Regions from separate parts of the Streptomyces sp. NPDC006235 genome, predicted to be linked through region 1. Evidence: riboswitches for the same ligand, from Rfam matches in the RefSeq annotation. Region 1 holds a riboswitch; each other region holds the start of a gene.

Region 1 (4,171 bases):
CCTCGAAGCTGCGCTTCTGGGCGTACCCGGCGTCCGTGAACACCTTGATCATCTTGTTGTTGGCGGGCAGCACCTCGGCTGCGAAGCGGCGGATACCGCGCTCGCGGGCGACGGCGGCGATGTGTTCGAGGAGGGCGGAGGCGACGCCCCGGCCCTGGTGGGCGTCCTGCACCAGGAAGGCGACCTCGGCCTCGTCGGCGGGTGCGGACGCGGGCGTTCCGTCCGCGCCGATCCGGTCGTAGCGTACGGTGGCGATGAACTCGCCGCCGACTGTGGCCGCGAGTCCCACCCGGTCCACAAAGTCGTGGTGCGTGAAGCGGTGGACGTCCTTGGCGGACAGGCGAGGGTACGGCGCGAAGAAGCGGTAGTACTTCGACTCGTCGGAGACCTGCTCGTAGAAGCTGACCAGGCGCTCGGCGTCATCAACGGTGATGGGCCGGATGCGCGCGGTGCCACCGTCGCGCAGCACCACGTCGGCTTCCCAGTGGGCGGGATACTCGTGCCGGTCCGGCGAGGTCTGCATGGGCCCCAGAGTACGTCTGGCGTCTGACAACGGCGCGAGGCAGTCTGTGGAGGGCGTCAGTCGGGTCGAGGCCGCGATCCGACGGCACCCCGGGCGGTACACCAGGACCGCTCCGGCGCAGCTTCACGTATGGGAAGCTGGTCTAGACAACCCTGAAAACCGAAGGGCAGCAACACATGGCTGAGCGCCGCGTCAACGTCGGCTGGGCCGAGGGCCTCCACGCCCGCCCCGCCTCCATCTTCGTCCGAGCCGCCACGGCCGCAGGCGTCCCGGTGACGATCGCCAAGGCAGACGGCAACCCCGTCAACGCGGCCTCCATGCTGGCCGTCCTCGGCCTCGGTGCCCAGGGCGGCGAGGAGATCGTCCTCGCCTCCGACGCCGAGGGTGCGGACGCCGCCCTGGACCGGCTGGCGAAGCTGGTCTCCGAGGGTCTCGAGGAACTGCCCGAGACCGTCTGAGCATTCTTCCGCGTCTGATCCGGTACCCCTGGGTCCGGCGCAACCAGAAGGGCTCGTCCGAATTCACCGGGCGAGCCCTTCGCCATTCCCGGCCGCGGATCGCCATTTCCGGTCACGGACGGCCGTCCATTTCCCGTTCCCGGGCAGCAGAAATAATCCCCCGAGAATTACCTGCTCTTTGTATACGGCTCTCGTGTTAATGCCGCAGGCTTGCCGTGTTTACGGGATGTTGCGAGTTCCTCACACGCTCGGCGCGCTCCCCGGCGGAGCCGAAACGCAGCCGGTGCGCGGCCGTCGCGCGCTCGGTGTGCAGCGCCGTGACCGCCCGCGCGCGCTCACTGTCCCCGCGCGCCACCGCGTCCACGATCGCGCCGTGCTCGGTCCAGGACTCCACGGGCCCGGCCGGCGCCTCGACGGTGTACATCCAGGCGATCTTGTGGCGGAGCTGGGTCAGCATCGAGGTCAGCGCGGGGCTGCCGGAGGCCTGTGCGAGCGTCTCGTGGAACCAGCCGCCCAGGGAGCGCAGGTCGTCGCTGTTGCCCCGGCGGGCGCGCTCCTGGCCGAGCCTGACCAGGCCGCGCAGGACCTTCAGATGGGCCTCGGTGCGGCGCTGGGCGGCGCGGGCCGCTCCGAGCGGCTCCAGCAGCAGCCGCATCTCCAGCAGGTCGGCGGCCTCCTGCTCGGTGGGTTCGGCGACGCACGCGCCCGCGTGCCGCCGGGTCACCACGAAACCCTCGGCCTCCAGGGTGCGCAGGGCCTCCCGGACGGGGACGCGCGAGACACCGTAGCGGCGGGCGAGGAGTTCCTCGGTCAGCCGGCCGCCGCGTTCGTAGACACCCGCGACGATGTCGTCCCGGATGGCCGTGCACACCGAGTGCGCCGGAATGCGCATGACCGACCTCCGTTTAATCCCCGTGAAACGTCGACGAGTGACACGTGTTCCGTGACTCTATTGCAATGAGCCGGAATTTCCGACGGCAGACCGGAATCCAGGGATATTTTTTGGACAGCCGGGCGTCACAAACGCCGAAAGCCCCGGCTCGGGGAGCCGGGGCCTCGGGAAGCGGAGTGGTACGCCGTCAGATGCTCACGCCGTGCGAGCGGAGGTAGGCGACCGGGTCGATGTCCGAGCCGTACTCGGGGCTCGTACGGGCCTCGAAGTGCAGGTGCGCACCGGTGACGTTGCCGGTCGCGCCGGACAGGCCGATCTGCTGTCCGGGGGTGACCTTCTGGCCGACCGAGACACTGATGGACGACAGGTGGCCGTACTGGGTGTACGTGCCGTCGTTCATCTTGATCACGATCTGGTTGCCGTAGGAGCCGCCCCAGCCGGCCTCGACGACCTCGCCCATGCCGACCGCGTGGACGGAGGTGCCGCTGGCGGCGTGGAAGTCGACACCGGTGTGGCTGCCGGAGGACCACAGGCCGCTGCTGGCCTGGTAGGCGGTGGAGACGTACGAGCCGGAGATCGGGGGCACGAACGTGTTGAGCCGCTTGCGCTCGGCCTCGCGGGCGGCGCGCTCCTTGGCCTCGCGGGCCTTCTCGGCGGCCTCCTTGGCCTCCTTGGCCGCCTCGGCGGCCCGCTCGCGGGCGGCCTCCTCGGCCTTCTTCTTGGCGGCGGCCTCCTCGGCGGCCTGCTTCTGGGCGGCGGCCTGGGCGTCGATCTGCTGGGCCACGGTGTCGCCCATGGTGACGACGGGGGTGAGTCCGGTCTGCTCGACGGCGGGCTCTGCGGCGAAGGCCGGGGCGGCCACGGTGCCGATGACGCCGGTGGTGGCGAGGGCCGCGACGCCCGCTGCGCGGGCCGTGCCGCGCTGCATACGGCTGGGACGACGGTGCTTCCCGGTGGCGCGGGTGAACGCCATGGAGTGCCTGGTCCTTTCCTTCCTTCTCGCCTACCGGGTTAGCTGACGGGTTCGGAGCAGGAAGGTCTCCTACGGACCCCCTCGCGGCTCGCGCGGGCGTCCGATTCACCCCAGGGACTGCGGTGGGTCCCCGGCTCCCCTGGCTCGCGCCGTACGGGGACTCGGCGATGACTGTCCGGTGCCGCGGGTGCGGCGCACTGCCTGACGAACAGCCCGGACGAACCTAAGCGGGGCCACTTTCAATTCCCAAACGGATCCCGGTTTTTGTAGCGCATCCCACAGGGCAGACAGGCAACCTCCGCACCAATTCGGGCATAAAGGAGCCCTAGTGCCTTAGAAGACAACCAGGGCCCCTGCGCGCGTGTGCTCCTACTCGGCGGCGACGACCGAGACTTCGCCGATGCCCAGGGCCTCGGCCGGGGCCTTGATCTGCGCCGCGTCACCGACGAGCACGGTCACCAGCCGGTCCACCGGGAAGGCGCTGACGGCCGCCGCGGTGGCCTCCACGGTGCCGGTCGCGGCGAGCTGCCGGTACAGCGTGGCCTGGAAGTCGTCGGGCAGGTGCTGCTCGACCTGGTCGGCCAGCGTGCTCGCGACGGCCGCCGCCGTCTCGTACTTCAGCGGCGCCACGCCCACCAGGTTCTGCACGGCGACGTCCCGCTCGGCGTCGGTCAGCCCCTCGGCGGCGAGCGTGCGCAGCACCGTCCAGAGGTCCTGGAGGGCGGGGCCGGTGTTGGGCGTGTCCACGGAGCCGCTGATGGCGAGCATCGCGGCACCGGTCCCGTCCGGGGCGGACCTGAGGACCTGGCCGAACGCCCGCACCCCGTAGGTGTAGCCCTTCTCCTCGCGCAGCACGCGGTCCAGGCGGGAGGTGAGGGTGCCGCCGAGGCAGTACGTCCCGAGCACCTGCGCGGGCCACACGCGGTCGTGCCGGTCCGGGCCGATCCGGCCGATCAGCAGTTGCGTCTGGACGGCGCCGGGGCGGTCCACGATGACGACCCGGCCCGTGTCGTCGGCGGTCACCGGCGGCACCGGGCGCGGCTCGGCCGCGGAGCCGGTCCAGGCGCCCAGCGTGTCGCCGAGCAGGGCGTCGAGGTCGATGCCGGTGAGGTCGCCGACGACCACGACCGTGGCCGTGGCGGGCCTGACGTGCCTCTCGTAGAAGGCGCGTACGGCCGCGGAGTCGATCGCGGCGACCGTCTCCTCGGTGCCCTGGCGGGGCCGCGACATGCGCGAGTCCGCAGGGAACAGCTCCTTGGAGAGCTCCTTGGCGGCACGGCGGGCGGGGTTGGCCAGCTCGTGCGGGATCTCGTCGAGGCGGTTGC
Region 2 (4,171 bases), on a different contig from region 1:
GTTCGGGGCGAAGCCGCCCTCGTCGCCGAGGCCGGTGGCCAGGCCCTTGCTCTTCAGAACCTTCTTCAGCGTGTGGTAGACCTCGGCGCCCCAGCGCAGGGCCTCGGAGAAGGACTCCGCGCCGATCGGGGCGATCATGAACTCCTGGATGTCCACGTTGGAGTCGGCGTGCGAGCCGCCGTTCAGGATGTTCATCATCGGCACCGGCAGCAGGTGCGCGTTCGGACCGCCCAGGTAGCGGAACAGCGGCAGGTCGCTGGCCTCGGAGGCTGCGTGGGCGACGGCGAGGGAGACGCCGAGGATGGCGTTGGCGCCGAGGGAGCCCTTGTTGTCGGTGGCGTCCAGGTCGAACATGGCCTGGTCGATCAGGCGCTGCTCGGTGGCGTCGTAGCCGACGAGCTCCGGGCCGATCTGCTCGATGACCGCGAGGACGGCCTTCTCCACACCCTTGCCGAGGTAGCGGTTCGAGTCGCCGTCACGCAGCTCGATGGCCTCGAAGGCGCCCGTGGAGGCGCCGGACGGGACGGCGGCACGACCGGTGCTGCCGTCGTCGAGGCCGACCTCGACCTCGACCGTGGGGTTGCCTCGGGAGTCCAGGATTTCCCGGGCTACGACGACGTCGATGGACGGCACGAGCATCTCCTTCTTCATGTGACGCGGGTACGCGGGCCGCGGGGGCCCGGCGAGGCGCGGGCCGCGGTGGCTCGCGACATGAGCCTAACCGGCTCCGGGCGATCGGCCACCGGGTCGCCCACCCCATGGACAGAACCGAGAGTAAATTGTTTCCGAACGGAACAAAGCCGGATCGCAAAGACCGGCAGAAAAAGACCGGCAGAAAAAACCCCGCCCCGGCGCGCACGGGGGGTGACGCGCCGGGGCGGGGAGCCCGTGGGGGACGGGGGTGGGCCGCTGCTTACTTCAGGTGCAGCTGCTGGCCCGGGTAGATCAGGTTGGCGTCCGTGATGATGTCCTTGTTCAGGTCGAACAGCTTCTCCCAGCCGCCCTCGACCTTCTGCTCGGTCGCGATGGAGCTGAGGGTGTCACCCTTGACGACCTTGTACTCGCCGTCGCCCTTCTTGACCTTCTTGCCGGTCGGGGTGGTGACGGTCTTCTGGGTCTTCTGGGTCTGGGCCGGGCGCTCGTCGGAGCGGGAGGCCGGCTGCTGCTCGGTCTGGCGGGTCTCGGTGGAGCCGCTGCTCTGCTCGGAGCCGCCGCTGTAGCCGGCGCTCGACAGGCCCTTGCCGCAGACCGGCCAGGCACCCTTGCCCTGGCTCGCGAGAACCTTCTCGGCGATCTCGATCTGCTGGGACTTGGTGGCCTGGTCGGCGGTGGAGGCGTACTTGGTGCCGCCGTAGCCGGACCAGGTGGAGGCGGAGAACTGCAGACCGCCGTAGTAGCCGTTGCCGGTGTTGATGGACCAGTTGCCGCCGGACTCGCACTGGGCGACGGCGTCCCACTCGGAGGCGGTGGCGGCGGAGGCGTTGCCGGCCGCCATCAGCGGGGCGGCGACGGCGGCACCGGTGACACCGGCGATGGCGATGACCCGAGAGGCCTTGGACGGACGGCGGTGCGTGCCCTTGCCGGAAAACAGCATGGAGAGATCCCCTCACCGACGCCTGCGAGGTGAGCTGTCGGGTTCGGGCCGGTTGAGTTGCCCGGCCGCGTCCCTCCCGGGACGCGGCTTCACCCCAAGCCCTTCCGGCACAACCGGCCGGTAGGGCACTTACCTTGGGTCCCCCGCTCCTGCCTACGGCGCTTGACGCGACGACTGTTCCCGTGCGGCCGCTGGCAGGATTCGGCGTTGCGGCAGCCGGGGCTCGCGGTGACGAGCGGTCATGACCGTAGACATGAGATCCGCGGAATTTCAAAGACGATCAGGGCTTCTGAGATCTATCTCTCACCGCACCGATAAAGGACATTAGCCACGAACGGGGACGTGAACTCGCACGGTTTCGGGGTGACTTCCGCCCCCGTTTCCGTACTGCCCCACCGGCTACCGCTCGTCCGCTTCGACCCCTACCGTGAGCTTCTGACCGGGGCGGATGAGGTTCGGGTCGGTGCCGACAGCCGTCTCGTTCCCGACGTAGAGCGCGTGCCATCCGCCGCTGAGGTCAAGAGAGTTCGCGATGGACCAGAGGCTGTCGCCGGGGCGGACGGTATAGGAGCCGTCCGCCACCTCCCGGGCGGCCTCGCCGTCGCGCGAGGCGTGCCGTCCGGCGGACCCGGACGGACGGCCGTCCTCGGCCTTGGCGTCCTCGTCGGCGCTGGGGCCGCGGTGGCGGCCGGAAGTGGTGTCGGTCGGGGCGGAAGAGCGGTCGTCATGCGGCGACTTGCCGGGCTCGCCACTCTCGGGAGTGGGTGACGGGGAGCTGCCGGGCTCCTGCTCCTGCGACTGATCCCGGGGCTGGTCCTGGGACTGCTCCCGGGACGGATCCTGCGACTGGTCCTGCGTCGAGGAATCGGAAGAATCAGGTGACTTGTCGGAGTTGGTGGTTTCGTCCGACTCGGAGGAGTCGAGCAGTCCGGGCGAGTCCGTCGGAGCGGACGAGTCGGACGCGCCCGAGCCCTTGTCCTGTTCGAGGCCGGAGAGCAGACCGCAGGTGCGCCAGGCGCCGACCCCCTGGTCGGCGAGGATTCTCTCGGCCACGGCTATCTGCTGGGAGCGGCTGGCCAGGTCGGCGCTCGGGGCGTAGTCGAGGCCGCCGTGGTTCTCCCAGTCCTCCTGGGACAACTGGAGGCCGCCGAAGTATCCGTTGCCGCTGTTCTGGCTCCAGGCGCCGCCGGTCTCGCAGTCCGCGACCCGGTCCCAGGTCGTGCCGTCGGCCGCGCTGGCACCGGAGGCTCCGAGGAGCGGGATCGCGATGGCGGAGCCGGTGACCCCGGCCGCGACGAGGAGAGCCGGAGCCTGGCGGGGGCGACGGTGCCGACCGTTCCCGGAGAGCATACGGAGACCTTTCGCGAGACAGCAGTGACCGGCGCGGCGCAGGGTTTCCCGGGCCGCGCTGATGATGGGTGAACGTATCGGCAGACGATCACTTGTCACAAGTTCATGCCGCGCAGATCACGTGAAGATCACAGGCCTGACGGCGTGTCATGTTTATTCGGTGAGAACTCCACCGGCAGCGTGCGCAGCCCGCGCATGATGAGGCCGCCGCGCCATCTCAGCTCGGCCGGATCCGCGGCGAGCCGCAGGTCCGGAAGGCGGGTGAGGAGCGTGGCGAGCGCGCTCTGGCCCTCCAGGCGGGCGAGCGGGGCGCCGAGGCAGTAGTGGATGCCGTGGCCGTAGCCGAGGTGCTGGTTGTCACGGCGGGCGAGGTCCAGCACGTCCGGATCGGCGAACCGCTCCGGATCCCGGTCCGCGGCGGCCAGGACGACGAGGACCGGGTCGCCGGCCGCGATGTGCTGCCCGCCGATGGTGAGGGGCTGGGTGGCGAACCGCCAGGTGGCGAGTTCGACGGGGCCGTCGAAGCGCAGGAGTTCCTCGACGCCGGTCTCCAGGAGGCCGGTCTCCCCGGCGGCGAGGGACGCCTGGAGGCGCGCGCGCTGCTCGGGGTGGGTGAGCAGGGCGTAGGTCCCGTTGCCGATCAGGTTCACGGTGGTCTCGAAGCCGGCGAACAGCAGGATGAAGGCCATGGCCGCGGCCTCGTTCTCGGTGAGGTGCTCACCGTGGTCGGAGGCGCGGATCAGGCCGGAGATGAGGTCCTCGCCAGGGGCGGGCTCGTCGGGCAGCGCCTCCCGCTTGCGGTGGATGAGGTCGGCGAGGTAGCCGCGCATCTTCTTCACGGACCGCGCCACGCCGCCCCTGGGCCCGCCCTGATGACGGATCATCATCCCCGCCCAGTCGCGGAAGTCGTCCTGGTCCTCGCGGGGGACGCCGAGCAGGTCGCAGATGGCGTAGATGGGGAGCGGGAACGCGAACTCGTGGATGAGGTCGGCGGACCCCTTCCGCGCGAACCCGTCGATGAGGGTGTCGGTGAGCTCCTGCACCCGCGGCGCGAACTCGGCGACCCGGCGGGGCGTGAACGCCTTGGAGACGAGCCGCCGCAGTCGGGTGTGGTCCGGCGGGTCGATGTTGAGCAGGTGCGTCATCAGCTCGGCCTTGCGCTCGCCGGGGATCCCGGTCTTGCCCTTGGCGTGCGCGGGCTCGTCGTGATGCGCCGGGTTCTTGGAG
Region 3 (4,171 bases), on a different contig from region 1:
TACGGCGCAGCCGGGCCGCGCCCTTCAAGGTCCGCGCGGCCAGCGCCGCGAGTCGTGGCCTGTCGCGGACGAAGCCGTGCGCGCGGCGCGCCGGTTCGCGGCTCAGCCAGTGCAGTGCCGCGCCCGCCCCCGGTCGCGTCACCGCACCCTCGTACACGGGCAGTTCACCCGTCTTCAGCGCGTCCTTGTACTCGGCCGCGCCCCGCCCCAGGTCGAGCATGCCGATGCCCTCGGCAGCCGCCGCCTCGGCCATGCGCAGGTGCAGCACCAGACCCGGCGAGTACTTCGCGAACTCCGGGTCGTAGGCCGGGAACCAGCAGGCCAGGACCGATGCCGAGCGCAGTCCGAAGTGCGCGGCCAGCGGCCGCCGACCGGCGTAGAGCACGGACAGCGTGCCGCTGCACTCGGGCGCCCGGGTCTCGGCCAGCCGCCCCACGAGCCGGGTGATCCACTCCCGGGCGAACCGGTCCCGGCGGCCCGTCCTGCGGTACTGCGCCGACTTCCACTCCATGAGCGTGCGCAGCGCGGCCGGCTCGCGTTCGTCGAAGACGAACCGCAGCTCGCCGACCTGCCGGCCCAGCCTGCGCTCCTTGGCCAGGGTGGTCTTCAGGAACTTCGGCGACTGGGCGCGCAGCACCGACTCGTACGTCTCGTAGCCCTTCTCCACGCCGATGACGTAGGTGGCGTGCTCCTCGGCCGCGTACCGGACGAACAACCGCTGCTCGGCCTCCAGGTTGTCGAAGGCGAAGCTCGACAACGAGCAGGCCCGCAGCAGTTCGCCCGTGTCCAGGCGAAGGCCGGGCCGCAGGATCGCGCCCTGCGCGTCCGAGACGCCCAGCCCGATCGCCCGTCCTTGCCCCAACGGGCCCCGTTCGTGGGGCAGGAAGCCGGCCGGCTCCAGCCCCTCGTACACCACCGCGACCCGCGCCTGCGGCTTCACCAGGCCGACGGCTTCGGTGAACTCCGGTTCCATGAAGGGGTTGCGCGGTGTCTCCGACGCCGCGCGCAGCGCGCGCCAGCGCTCCTTCTCCCCCTCGCCGAGCTCCCCGGGCACACCCACACGAACACGCCCACTGCTCAACCCGACCCCCCGATCAAGTCCCCCCTGGACACTTGGAAGGTACCGCCCGAGACGGCCCCGACGGTAGGTAGCGGACCATCTTGTTGCCAACTGGCGCAGAGGCCTTCAACCGGGCAATCGGCGTGCGCCGTGCGATGAAACGAAGGGGCGCGTTGTCCGTATTCTCTGATCATGGCCGCACCCCTCGCATATTCACTCATCGCCACCGACCTGGACGGGACGCTGCTGCGCGGCGACGACACCCTGTCCGACCGGTCCCTCGCCGCGCTCACGCGGGTGGTGGACGCCGGTGCCCGGCACCTCGTGGTGACGGGCCGGCCGGCGCCGAGAGTGCGGCCGCTCCTGGACGACCTGGGCTGTACGGGGCTCGCGGTGTGCGGACAGGGCGCGCAGGTGTACGACGCCGGCGCGGACCGGCTGCTGTGGTCGATCACCCTGGACCGGGAACTGGCGGAGACCGCCCTCGGCAAGATCGAGGCCGAGGTGGGGCAGGTGTACGCCGCGGTCGACCAGGACGGGGTCGACGGCCTCACGCTCATCGAGCCGGGCTACCTGATGCCGCACCCGACCCTTCCGGCGGTGCGGGTCGACCGGCGCGACGACCTGTGGGGCGAGCCCATCAGCAAGGTGCTGCTGCGCCATCCCCACCTGTCGGACGACGAGTTGGCGGCGACGGCCCGCTCGGTGGTCGGTTCACTGGCGACGGTGACGATGTCGGGACCCGGCACGGTCGAGCTCCAGCCGTGCGGCATCACCAAGGCCACCGGCCTGGCGCTGGCCGCCGAGCACCTGGGGCTGCGGCCGGCGGACACCCTCGCCTTCGGCGACATGCCCAACGACATCCCGATGTTCGACTGGGCCGCCCACGGCGTCGCCATGGCCAACGCCCACCCCGAGCTCAAGGCCGTGGCCGACGAGGTCACCCTGTCGAACGAGGACGACGGCATCGCCGTCGTCCTCGAACGACTGCTGGGCGGGACGGATCAGTACGGGCCGTTGACGTTGTCGATCGAGCCGTAGCGGTCGGCCGCGTAGTTGCAGGCCGCGGTGATGTTGGCGACCGGGTCGTACGGGTCCCACGACGTGCCGTCCACGTGGTAGGCCTGGAAGGTCGGGTCGATGGTCTGGAGCAGACCCTTGGACGGCGTGCCCTTGGCGGCGTTCGAGTCCCAGTTGTTGATCGCCTGGGGGTTGCCGGACGACTCGCGCATGACGTTGCGGTAGATGCCGTCGTACGAACCCGGGATCCCCTTCTGCGCCATGATGTCCAGCGCCTCGCGGATCCAGCCGTCCAGGTTGTTCGCGTAGGTCTTCGCGGAGGCCTGGGTGGCCTGGGCGACGCCACCGGCGGGCTTCGCGGCCGGCTTGGCGGGGGCGGAGGACTTGGTCGCCGTCTTCTTCCCGGCGTCCGCCTTGGCCGTCTTCACCGTGAGCTTCAGACCCGGGTGGATCAGCTGCGGGTTGTCGCCGACCGCGGCGCGGTTGTCCTTGTAGAGCTGCTTCCAGCCGCCCGACACGTCGTACTTGTCCGCGATGCGGGCGAGCGAGTCGCCCTTGGTGACGGTGTACGTGAGGGACTTGGCGGGCTGGGCCGCCTGTGGCACGGACTGCGAGACGGTGGGTGCGCTCTGGGCCGGCTGGGCGGCGCTGGCCTGCGTCGCGCCGATCAGCGGCAGGGCGAGGGCCGCTCCGCCGGTGCCGGCGGCCAAGACACGACGGGTGAACTGACTGGTTCTGGGGCGACGGTGCTTGCCTCGGGGCATGGCGATGTTCCTCTCCGGCGCCTGCGAGGTGAGCTGTCGGGTTCGGGCCGGGAGGTGCCCGGCCGCCTACGGCGCTGTGTGCCGTACGCGGCTTCACCCCGAGCCGTTCCGCTGCGCGGACCGGCGACTTACCTGGGTCCCCCGCTCCTGCCCTGCGTGAGTGAGTGGGTTCGTGTGGGGTGTCCGGGCGGTGGCAGGATTCGGCGATCCGCCGGACAGGCCCGGAACGTATGCGAGAGCACATGTCGGGAACAAGCACCGGAGTCACATATCGAGCGGTTGACCTTGGTCAGGGGTGTATGGGGCACTTGATCCTTTGCTGAAGCCAAGGCTCAACTTGCGTGCGGCGGAAGGAGGTACGGGCCGGTGCCGGAGGGGGATGTCACAGGGGATAACGTGATTCAACTCACTGATCACGAGTCCGTGGGGCGATTTGCGCTTAGGGGAATTCGCTTATCCAATGCCGCAAATCGTGCATAGCTCGCTATCGACTGGTAAGTCGATAAATGTCTGTTCTTATGAGCTGATCGAAAACATTGCGGTCGTGATCGGATACCACCCGGCCTGTAACCCTGGGCGCTGGCGGTGATCGAAACGTGACCGGATACGCTGACTCGAGTGATGGCAGCGACCTATCGACAAACCGCGTAATCACCGGCAGACACCAGCAGACACACCGGCAGACACCAGCAGACAGGAGACCCCTCGTGACCGACGTCGGGCCGTTCGGGCTGAGCGTGCGGGACCAGGCTCTGGAAGCCGATGTCCAGGCCGGGATGGCGGCTGTCGAGGAAGGCTTGCTCGAGGCCACCAAGAGTGAGGTGCCCTTCATCACGGAGGCCGCCCAGCACCTGGTCCGGGCCGGTGGCAAGCGGTTCCGCCCGCTGCTCGTGATGCTCGCCGCCCAGTTCGGCGACCGGTACGCGCCCGGGATCGTGCCGTCGGCCGTCGTCGTGGAGCTGACCCACCTCGCCACGCTCTACCACGACGACGTGATGGACGAGGCCACCGTGCGGCGCGGGGTGGCGAGCGCGAACGCCCGCTGGGGCAACTCCGTCGCGGTCCTCACCGGAGACTTCCTCTTCGCCCGCGCCTCGCACATCCTGGCCGACCTCGGCCCGGAGGCGGTGCGGGTGCAGGCCGAGGCGTTCGAGCGGCTGGTGACCGGGCAGATCCTGGAGACGGCCGGACCGCAGGACGGCCGCGACCCCGTCGAGCACTACCTGGACGTGCTGGGCGGCAAGACCGGCTCTCTGGTGGCGGTGTCGTGCAGGTTCGGCGCGATGATGTCCGGCGCCGACGACACGGTCGTGGACGTGCTGACCCA

What was found. Region 1 has a riboswitch for cyclic di-AMP ahead of ABZ192_RS07165 (M23 family metallopeptidase). Riboswitches for the same ligand answer to the same signal wherever they lie in the genome.
Positions count from the first base shown of each region.
Region 2: it holds a riboswitch for cyclic di-AMP, as region 1 does, so the genes downstream of both, ABZ192_RS30280 (transglycosylase family protein) here and ABZ192_RS07165 (M23 family metallopeptidase) in region 1, are expected to answer to the same signal.
Region 3: it holds a riboswitch for cyclic di-AMP, as region 1 does, so the genes downstream of both, ABZ192_RS16590 (transglycosylase SLT domain-containing protein) here and ABZ192_RS07165 (M23 family metallopeptidase) in region 1, are expected to answer to the same signal.

Region 1 covers NZ_JBEXSR010000004.1:248,076-252,246, forward strand. The annotation lists gene ABZ192_RS07150 (GNAT family N-acetyltransferase) at 1-523, opposite strand, end outside; gene ABZ192_RS07155 (HPr family phosphocarrier protein) at 700-981, shown strand; gene ABZ192_RS07160 (GntR family transcriptional regulator) at 1,178-1,873, opposite strand; gene ABZ192_RS07165 (M23 family metallopeptidase) at 2,061-2,846, opposite strand; cyclic di-AMP (ydaO/yuaA leader) riboswitch at 2,860-3,023, opposite strand; gene ABZ192_RS07170 (pitrilysin family protein) at 3,216-4,171, opposite strand, start outside.
Region 2 covers NZ_JBEXSR010000032.1:100,912-105,082, forward strand. The annotation lists gene eno (phosphopyruvate hydratase) at 1-633, opposite strand, end outside; gene ABZ192_RS30280 (transglycosylase family protein) at 914-1,594, opposite strand; cyclic di-AMP (ydaO/yuaA leader) riboswitch at 1,599-1,765, opposite strand; gene ABZ192_RS30285 (transglycosylase family protein) at 1,994-2,944, opposite strand; gene ABZ192_RS30290 (cytochrome P450) at 3,073-4,171, opposite strand, start outside.
Region 3 covers NZ_JBEXSR010000012.1:13,047-17,217, reverse strand. The annotation lists gene ABZ192_RS16600 (GNAT family N-acetyltransferase) at 1-1,060, opposite strand, end outside; gene ABZ192_RS16595 (HAD family hydrolase) at 1,253-2,101, shown strand; gene ABZ192_RS16590 (transglycosylase SLT domain-containing protein) at 2,065-2,844, opposite strand; cyclic di-AMP (ydaO/yuaA leader) riboswitch at 2,848-3,021, opposite strand; gene ABZ192_RS16585 (polyprenyl synthetase family protein) at 3,552-4,171, shown strand, end outside.